DNA from 3 places in the Priestia flexa genome. Region 3 is predicted to be linked to each of the others. Evidence: riboswitches for the same ligand, from Rfam matches in the RefSeq annotation. Region 3 holds a riboswitch; each other region holds the start of a gene.
What was found. Region 3 has a riboswitch for S-adenosylmethionine ahead of mtnK (S-methyl-5-thioribose kinase). Riboswitches for the same ligand answer to the same signal wherever they lie in the genome.
Positions count from the first base shown of each region.

Region 1: another riboswitch for S-adenosylmethionine. It lies ahead of metK (methionine adenosyltransferase); the one in region 3 lies ahead of mtnK (S-methyl-5-thioribose kinase).
Region 2: another riboswitch for S-adenosylmethionine. It lies ahead of LZP85_RS17410 (YezD family protein); the one in region 3 lies ahead of mtnK (S-methyl-5-thioribose kinase).

Region 1 is NZ_CP090431.1:3,322,176-3,325,455, forward strand. Features, by position in the region: gene LZP85_RS17040 (glycosyltransferase family 4 protein) at 1-244, shown strand, start outside; gene metK (methionine adenosyltransferase) at 282-1,484, opposite strand; SAM riboswitch class I at 1,619-1,736, opposite strand; gene pckA (phosphoenolpyruvate carboxykinase (ATP)) at 2,010-3,280, shown strand, end outside.
Region 2 is NZ_CP090431.1:3,379,487-3,382,766, reverse strand. Features, by position in the region: gene LZP85_RS17420 (alanine/glycine:cation symporter family protein) at 1-609, opposite strand, end outside; gene cdaS (sporulation-specific diadenylate cyclase CdaS) at 820-1,443, opposite strand; SAM riboswitch class I at 1,666-1,772, shown strand; gene LZP85_RS17410 (YezD family protein) at 1,877-2,020, shown strand; gene LZP85_RS17405 (phosphoadenylyl-sulfate reductase) at 2,116-2,826, shown strand; gene LZP85_RS17400 (sulfate permease) at 2,846-3,280, shown strand, end outside.
Region 3 is NZ_CP090431.1:965,436-968,715, reverse strand. Features, by position in the region: gene LZP85_RS04890 (pyridoxal phosphate-dependent aminotransferase) at 1-484, opposite strand, end outside; gene LZP85_RS04885 (carbon-nitrogen family hydrolase) at 592-1,374, shown strand; SAM riboswitch class I at 1,467-1,634, shown strand; gene mtnK (S-methyl-5-thioribose kinase) at 1,732-2,904, shown strand; gene mtnA (S-methyl-5-thioribose-1-phosphate isomerase) at 2,917-3,280, shown strand, end outside.

The DNA of each region.
Region 1 (3,280 bases), 1.6 Mb from region 3:
AGGGGGAGTAAAACATATTGTTAGCAATGAGAAGAATGGCTACCTCTGCACCCCGAATTCACTTGAAGAATTTATTGAATCCATTTGTACTTTGTTAGAGTCCTCCCAGCTTCGACTAAGGTTTGGAGACGCTGCTCGTCGCTATGCTCTTACGCAATCTTGGGATTCTATTTTTGACCAATTACTGCTTCGCTATGAAGCAGTCACTACTAAATCAAACAATGGGTTAGAATTTGTTCAATAAAAAAAGTCGCTGTCTCTTTTGAGACAGCGACTTTTCATTATTTAGCTAAAGCTTCAGTTTTTAAAGCTTCTGCTTTATCAGTGAACTCCCAAGGAAGCTCAACATCAGTACGACCAAAGTGACCGTATGCTGCTGTTTGCTTATAAATTGGGCGTCTTAAATCAAGCATTTTAATGATACCAGCTGGACGAAGATCAAAGTTGTTACGTACTACTTCAACTAATACTTCTTCAGTTACTTTACCTGTTCCAAATGTATCAATAGAGATTGAAACTGGCTGAGCTACACCAATGGCATATGCAAGCTGAACTTCACAACGATCAGCTAATCCTGCAGCTACAATATTTTTCGCAACGTAGCGTGCTGCATATGCTGCTGAGCGGTCAACTTTTGTTGCATCTTTACCAGAGAATGCGCCACCACCGTGACGAGCATATCCACCGTAAGTATCAACGATAATTTTACGACCTGTTAAGCCTGCATCACCTTGAGGACCACCAATTACAAAACGTCCTGTTGGGTTAATGAAGTACTTCGTGTTCTCATCGATTAATTCTTGTGGAACAACTGGATTGATTACATATTCTTTTAAGTTACGTTGAATTTGCTCTAACGTTACTTCTGGATGATGCTGAGTTGAGATAACGATTGTATCAACACGAACTGGTTGATTGTTTTCATCATATTCAACCGTTACTTGCGTTTTACCATCTGGACGAAGGTAAGGTAAAATTTCTTCTTTACGCACTTCTGTTAAGCGACGCGCTAACTTATGAGCTAAAGAAATTGGTAACGGCATTAATTCTTTTGTTTCATTACAAGCGTACCCAAACATTAAACCTTGGTCACCAGCTCCGATTGCTTCAATTTCTTCATCAGACATTGAACCTTCACGAGCTTCTAACGCTTGGTCTACACCAGCAGCGATATCTGGAGATTGCTCACCGATTGCTGTGATTACTCCACAAGTATCCGCATCAAAACCATATTTTGCACGCGTATAACCAATTTCTTTGATTGTATCACGTACTGTTTTTTGAATATCTACATAAGTAGATGTTGTGATTTCACCACTTACTAATACTAAACCAGTTGTTACGCTTGTTTCACAAGCAACACGAGCATTTGGATCTTCAGCTAAAATAGCATCAAGAATTGAGTCAGAAATTTGGTCACAAATTTTATCTGGATGTCCCTCTGTAACAGATTCTGACGTAAACAGACGACGTTGTGTTGACATCGGTTTTCCTCCTTTAAATATGATACATTGTGATACGGTACTCATTCCCTTATTGTGGTTCATTTACATTTTTTCAATATAAAAAACCTTTCCTTGTATCGAGGAAAGGTATCAAGTTCTGCATAAGCCTTTCACTCTTATCGATCAAGGTTTATTCCCTTGCATCAGGTTAGCACCTTATCACCTCTATGGAAATGGGTGATGGTTGCTGGGTTTCATAGGGCCTGTCCCTCCACCAGCTCGGGATAAGAGAGTATCCGTTCAAGGACATATCATACAGGAAAATGCTCTGTTATGTCAATAACATTCCTATGAAAATCACTTAAAGGTTGTATTTTCCTTCCCTATTATTTACAGAAACCTTTCACTAGTAAGATCATCTCACAAAAACGTTTTATGCTCTCTAAAACAAAAAATTTTCGCAACATTTTAACATTTTTATTCGAATAGTATAGACTATTTAAAGTAATGTGTTATACTAATTGTACATTTAAACATCATTTTAAAAAAAGGAAGGTAGTGCACATGAGTACTGTTAATATGTCTATTGAATTAGCCAATCTCCTGGAATCTGAAAAAGTGAATCACCAACTATCTGTTTCTCAATTAGTCGAAAAGATTTTAGAGCGACAAGAAGGCGTATTGACTTCTACAGGTGCTATTCAAGTTGAAACAGGAAAATATACGGGGCGTTCCCCACACGATAAATTCATTGTAAGCGATTCCTTAACATCTCATACTGTTGAATGGGGAGATGTGAATCAACCGTTTTCATCTGAACGATTTGACGCGCTTTATAAAAAAGTATTAGAACATTTAAAAGAACAAAATGAGCTATTTGTGTTTAACGGCTATGCGGGCGCCGATGATAAATATCAGCTTCCAATCCAAGTCGTAAATGAATACGCATGGCATAATTTGTTTGCTCACCAACTATTTATTCGTCCAGAAGACACGAAGCTAAAAAGTGATGCTGAATCATTCTCAATTGTATCTGCTCCTACTTTTAAAGCTGTTCCAGACATTGATGGGACAAATTCAGAGACATTTATTATTATTTCATTTGAACGAAGAGTTGTTTTAATCGGTGGAACGGAATATGCAGGTGAAATGAAAAAATCTATTTTCTCAGTAATGAATTTCCTACTTCCTCAAAATAACATACTTCCTATGCACTGCTCAGCTAATGTTGGCAAAGAAGGTGATGTTGCACTATTCTTTGGACTATCTGGCACCGGAAAAACAACATTATCAGCTGACGCTACCAGAAGACTAATTGGTGACGATGAGCACGGTTGGTCTAGTACAGGCGTATTTAACATTGAAGGCGGTTGTTATGCAAAATGCATTCAACTATCAAAAGAAAAAGAGCCTCAAATTTTTAATGCCATTCGATTTGGAACAGTTTTAGAAAATGTTGTGATTAACTCGAATACTAGAATTGCAGACTATAATGATAATAGCTTAACAGAAAACACTCGTGCTGCTTATCCAATTCAAGCAATTGATAACACAATCTTACCGAGCGTTGCAGGACATCCTACGGCAATTGTTTTCTTAACAGCAGACGCATTTGGAGTTTTACCTCCAATTAGCAAACTAACAAAAGAACAAGCAATGTATCATTTCTTAAGTGGGTATACAAGTAAACTTGCGGGAACAGAGCGCGGAATTACTGCGCCACAGGCGACGTTCTCTACTTGTTTTGGTGAACCATTCTTACCTCTTCCACCTACAGCCTATGCTAAAATGCTAGGTAAAAAAATTGATGAGCATAACGTAAATGTTTATCTTGT
Region 2 (3,280 bases), 1.6 Mb from region 3:
AAAAATGAGAACACCCACAATGGCTGTAACAACAACACCAACAATTAAGCGATTAACGCCAAAAGCTTCTTCAAAAGCAAGTGAAATAGTATTAGCTTGTACAGAGTTAAATACTAATCCGAATGAGATTGTAATTAAGATGGAAAATAAAACACCCATCCAGCGTTTGTTTAAACCTTTTTCCATGTAGTAAGCAGGACCACCACGAAAACCGTCTTTGTCTTTTACTTTATATACTTGAGCAAGGGTGCTTTCAATAAAAGCTGATGCTGATCCAACTAAAGCAACAACCCACATCCAAAACACTGCTCCAGGTCCCCCAAGAGCAATTGCAGAAGCAACACCAGCAAGGTTCCCAGTACCTACACGAGCTGCTGTACTAATAGCAAAAGCCTGAAAGGAGGTAATTCCTTTTTTATCGCTTCCGTCTGTTTTAGCGCCTTCACCTAACAAGCGAACCATTTCTTTGAACTGACTAAACTGAACGAATTTTGTACGAATTGTAAAATATAATCCAACTAATAAAAGAAGCGCAATTAATATGTAAGTCCATAAAAAATTATTGGCTTCATCCACAAAGCTGCTGAATAGAGTCGATATGGTTTCCATCCTAAAAGTTCTCTCCCTTAATTAATGATTAACCTTAGCTGTTCATAAAAAGAGTCATTTTAATGATGCTTTTTTAAAATGTGTAAGGTTTTCTGACATTAGTGATTATAGCGCGTTAGACGTATAAAAGGCAACCTGTAATAAGTTTTTTTTATCGTGTAATCTCTTTTTTTATAACTATAAGGTATGATGTCAGACAGGTGTAGTCGCTTACAGGATGTTTTTGCTGGAATGGATTGGATATAAGCTACCGTCTAAAGCAAAAGATATTCGACCGCTTTCTTCTGATACAACTAAAATAAGTGCGTCGCACTGTTCAGACATACCAAGAGCTGCACGGTGGCGTGTTCCAAGCTTCTTTTGCAGTACTTTTGTGGACAGTGGTAAAACATTAGCAGCCGAAATAATTTGATTGTTTCTAATCACAATGGCACCATCATGTAATGGATTTCCAGGATAAAAAACTGTTTCAACGAGCGTAGACGTAACGGGAGCGTGAATAGGAATTCCTTTTTGAATTAAGTGCTCCACTGAGTCATTTCTCTCAATAACCATTAAAGCTCCATGATGTTTCTCAGATAAATTATGTATCGCGAGTGAAAGAGCTGCGTATTCGTGGGTGTAAGGAGACAAGTAATGTCTTAAATAATAGGATGCAGCTGTGGACTGTACGCTTTGAAATAATTTTCTTAAGTCTTCAAAATCACATAAAACACAGTGGTCACTGCTTTCTAGATGTTGCTGAATTTTGGTTGCTTCCGCTGCTATTTGACTTAAATGATTTTGTAAACTTTGTTTAATTACATCATCTAATTGAAAAGAGTGACTTTCCATCATTGAACATAGCTCCAATCTAAAATAATTATTATGTTTTAATGTGTACGAAAGACATAAATCTATACTATAACGGTGTGAATTAAGAGTGACGCCCAAAAAAATTGCGCATATAATGAAAAAATAATAGATATTTCTGTTAATTTAAAGTATAGTTTTCTTATCGGATAAATTATTTTTGCTGTTGACAAATATTCTAAATATGCTAAAATTTTTAAAAAATACTTATCCAGAGTGGTGGAGGGAACTGGCCCTTTGAAACCCAGCAACCTGCATGTTGTGCAAGGTGCTAACTCCAACAAAATGATTTTCATTTTGAAAGATAAGGTGAATTTGTTGCCTAATCAGTCTTTCAGATGTGGAAGACTTTTTATTTTCCATGAAAAAACAGAAGCCTGTTGAATATATTGTTAACAAATAAGGAGGGACTGTGATGGCACAAAACTCTGACTTAAATTCTGTTTTTGCAAGCGTAGAAAAAATGTTAAGCGACATGAAGTTTGGCTCAATCACGCTTGTGGTTCAAGATGGGAAAGTAGTTCAACTCGAGAAAAATGAAAAAGTAAGAATTAAATAAATAGCTGACTAGACAAACTAGAGGCGGTTTTATCCTTCATTATGGGGGTAAAACCGTCTTTTTTGATTGGATAACAAAGTATTGGAGTGAAAATCATGAGTGTATATACGTATGAAAATTGGCCAAATCAATTTCCGACTTTTGATGAGCAAGATGAAACAAAGGGAGCTTTAAAGGCGTTAGAGTGGGCATATAACCATTATGGTGATTCTCTTATTTACGCATCTAGCTTTGGAATTGAAGGAATTGTATTAATTGATTTAATTTCAAAAGTGAAAAAAGATGCTCACATTGTTTTTTTAGACACAGGTGTTCATTTTAAAGAGACGTACGAAGTCATTGAAGCAATTAAAGAGAGGTTTCCAGATTTACGTATCCAAATGAAAAAGCCTAACCTATCGCTAAAAGAGCAAGCTGAAAAGCATGGAGATGAACTTTGGAAAACTGAGCCTAACCTATGCTGTCAAATTCGCAAGATTATTCCTTTAAAAGAATCACTTGCTCCGTATGATGCTTGGATTTCAGGGTTAAGAAGAGAACAATCTGAATCAAGAAGTAAAACAGAGTTTTTTAATAAGGACGAGAAATTCAAAAAGATTAAAGTTTGCCCATTAATTCATTGGTCTTGGAAAGAAATTTGGCGATATGTATATAAGCATAACTTGCCGTATAACAAACTTCACGATCAAGGGTATCCAAGCATTGGATGTGAGCCCTGTACGCTACCTGCCTATAACATGGAAGATTTACGATCTGGAAGATGGGCAGGTACTAAGAAAGTGGAATGTGGCTTACATGAATCTTAAATGAAAGAGCTGAAAATTTATGCTTGTTTACATTGCTTTTGCAATCGCCCTCTTTTTTGCGATGAATATTGGCGCAAGTGGTGCAGCTGCTGCTATGGGAGTCTCTTACGGTTCAGGTGCCATTAAGCATCGCAAAGTGGCATTAGCTATATGTGCACTAGGTATTTTACTAGGTGCTGTTATCGGTGGAGGAGAAGTTGTTAAAACCATTGGTTCTGGTATTATCCCAGAAAGTATTCTAACGGTGGAGCTAGTTATTATTATTTTAGCTTCTGCAACTCTATCATTATTCTTTGCTAATTTAATTGGAATACCACTATCAACTAGTGAAGTGACAGTAGGATCAGTTGTAGGTGTTGGGATTGCCTATCAATCTGTTTATATACAAAAGCTATTAATTGTTATGAGCTTTTGGGTTATTGTACCGATTATTTCGTTTGTAATTGCCTTTGTA
Region 3 (3,280 bases):
TTATTTCCTCGTAAACTGGTAAAAAATCATTCTCTTTTTTCAAGGGCATAGCTTCCATTTTCGCTCGTGCTAGCTCCACTCCTGACCAATAGTCTGGGTAACCTGGGTCGGGCACTAAAACTGTATCTCCAGGATTAAGTAAACACTGAGGAATTTCTACTAACCCAGCTTTGCCTCCAAACAAAATAGCGACTTCTTTTTCGGGATTTAGCTGGACACCGTATTCTCTTTCGTAAAACGCTGCTGCCGCTTTTTTCAAAAAAGCTTGTCCGCGAAACGGTGAGTACTTGTGGTAGTTTGGATTTTCACTCGCGTCTTGAAGTGCCTTGACAATATGAGGGGGCGTTGGCTGATCTGGGTTTCCTTGCCCTAAATTAATCACATCATGCCCTTCTTTTATTACTTTTGCAACTTTGCTAACAAGGGATGCAAAAAATTGTTTCGGTAAACTCTTCAATAGTTCTGATTGTTCAAACTGCTTCATGTGAACACCTTCTCAAAAAATTCTTGAAATTCTAGTCACAAATAATATATTGTAATAGTCAACTTGTAAAGTCATTTTTATAAAATAAATCAGGATGGTGAAGTTTAATGAGCTTAAAAGTAGCGTGTTTACAACTTGATCTTGCATTTGGAAACCCTAAAAAAAATTACGAGCATGCTGAAAAAAAAATGAAGGAAGCACTGCTTGAATCTCCAGATATTCTTATACTGCCAGAACTTTTTGATACGGCTTATGATTTACAGAACCTCGACGCTATCGCGGACTCAGAAGGTAAGCAAGCGACTAGCTTTTTCTCTGCTTTCGCCAAAACACACAGCGTGAACATCATCGCTGGATCAGTTGCTAAGAAAACAAAAAGCGGCGTTACGAATACAATGTATGTCTTTAATCGTGAAGGCCAGGAGGTCTCGCAATATAACAAGCTACACTTATTTAAGCTGATGAATGAGCACTTATTTCTACAACCAGGTGAAACCAAAAACATCTTTACGCTTGAAAACTCATTATGCGCAGGCGTTATTTGCTATGATATTCGCTTTCCAGAATGGATTCGCGTTCATACAAGCGCAGGTGCAGAACTCCTTTTTGTGGTTGCTCAGTGGCCCAAGCCAAGACTTGCTCACTGGAAAGCACTTCTAGTAAGCAGAGCCATTGAAAATCAATGCTACGTGGTTGCCTGCAACCGCTCTGGAGACGATCCAGCTAACACATTTGCTGGTCATTCGTTAATCATTGACCCTTGGGGAGAAATTATTGCAGAAGCAGGTGAAAATGAAGAAATACTAACAGCAGACGTTGATTTATCAACCGTAAAGGCAATCCGAGAACAAATTCCGGTCTTTACAGATCGTCGCACAGAATTTTATTAAATTTCGCTGTTGACATCCAAAAATTCACATGATACGATGTTCTCCAGAAGTTACTAATAAGTCAAACAAATCAAAATTAAATAATATCTTTACTCTTATCAAGAGTTGGCTGAGGGATTTGGCCCTATGACGCCCAGCAACCGACCGTAATACCATTGTGAAATGGAGCGCAGCTTTTTAGCGCTATAAAACAATTCGTTGTTTTATGAAGGCACGGTGCTAATTCCAACAGAAAGAGAAATCTTTCTGGCAGATAAGAGGTTTGAATGACAATCAAGCCTCTTTCACTCACCGAAAGAGGCTTTTATATGATTTAAAAGCCTCCGGTATACTTATTTTTTATGGAGGTAGATAACGATGACAACAACAACTTATACATATGAGCCACTAAATGAAATTACAGCGATTAGACTTGTGAAACAGCTGAAGTTATTTTCGGAAAGTGAAGCTCTTACAGCTCGTGAAATTGGTGATGGCAATTTAAACCTTGTTTTTCATATTGTGAACGACCAAACCAACAAGTCCATTATTGTAAAGCAGGCTCTTCCTTATGCGAAAGTTGTAGGAGAAAGCTGGCCTTTATCACTCAAGCGCGCAACGATTGAAAGCAATGCGCTCAAACAGTTTGGCAGCTTAACACCCGAACTCGTTCCAGACGTTTATTATCATGATGAAAACTTAGCTGTTACGGTCATGGAAGACCTGTCTCACCTAACAATTTCTCGTACAGGATTAATCCAAGGAGAAACATACCCACTTCTTTCAGAACATATCGGTAGATTTTTAGCTCATATTGCATTTGAGACGTCTGACTTTGCGATTAAGCCACAGGAGAAAAAAGAGCTGGTTGCTCAATATATTAACCCTGATTTATGCAATATTACAGAAGACTTAGTGTTTACAGATCCGTTTTTTGATTACAATACAAATGAATTTGAAGAAACGCTTCGAAGCGATGTAGAAAACTTATGGACAGATGAAGAAGCTAAGCTTGAAGTAGCTAAGCTTAAACAAAAGTTTTTAACAAGTAGCCAAACGCTTGTACACGGTGACCTGCATACGGGTAGTATTTTTGCTAGTGAGCGCGAAACAAAAGTTATTGATCCTGAGTTTGCATTTTATGGGCCCTTTGGCTTTGACTTAGGACAGTTTGTTGCCAATCTTCTGCTTAACACCTTGTCTCGTCCTGCTCAAAAACGCAGTGTACTTTTGGATCATATCACCAAAACGTGGGATGTTTTCCAAACAACATGGAACAAACTTTGGGTTGAGTCTAAAGTGGAACCGTTCGTTAAAAATCCAAACTATTCCGACTATATCTTACAACAAACGTGGACGGATGCTGTTGGCTACGCAGGGTGCGAGTTAATTCGACGTACAATTGGATTGGCGCACGTAGTAGATATTGATTCATTGCCTGATGAAGAGCGCTTAAACGCTCAAAAAGCAGCTCTTCGTTTAGGACGTTATTTACTAACTCATCAAACAGAAATTAGTGCACATGATTTTAAGAACTTGATTGAAGAATGAAAGGAGCCCAACATGACACACACTCTTACACTCCCTCGTTCAGTTGAATGGAAGGAAACGTTTATTTCACTGCTTGACCAGCAGCTATTACCAAACACAGTTGAATATATTAAGCTACATACTTTACAAGACGTATGGGACGCTATCGTTACGCTAAAAGTACGAGGGGCACCTGCAATCGGCATTACCGCAGCGTTTGGCTTAGCGCTTTCGCTTCAAAACTACGATGTACAGACGATTGAAGAATTCAAAAAAAAGCTGCAGGCCGACAAAGAATTTTTGGCGAGTTCTCGCCCAACAGCCGTCAACTTATTTTGGGCGTTAGAACGCGTAGTAAACAGCATCAATAGCGCCATTTCCATAAATGAGGCTAAAA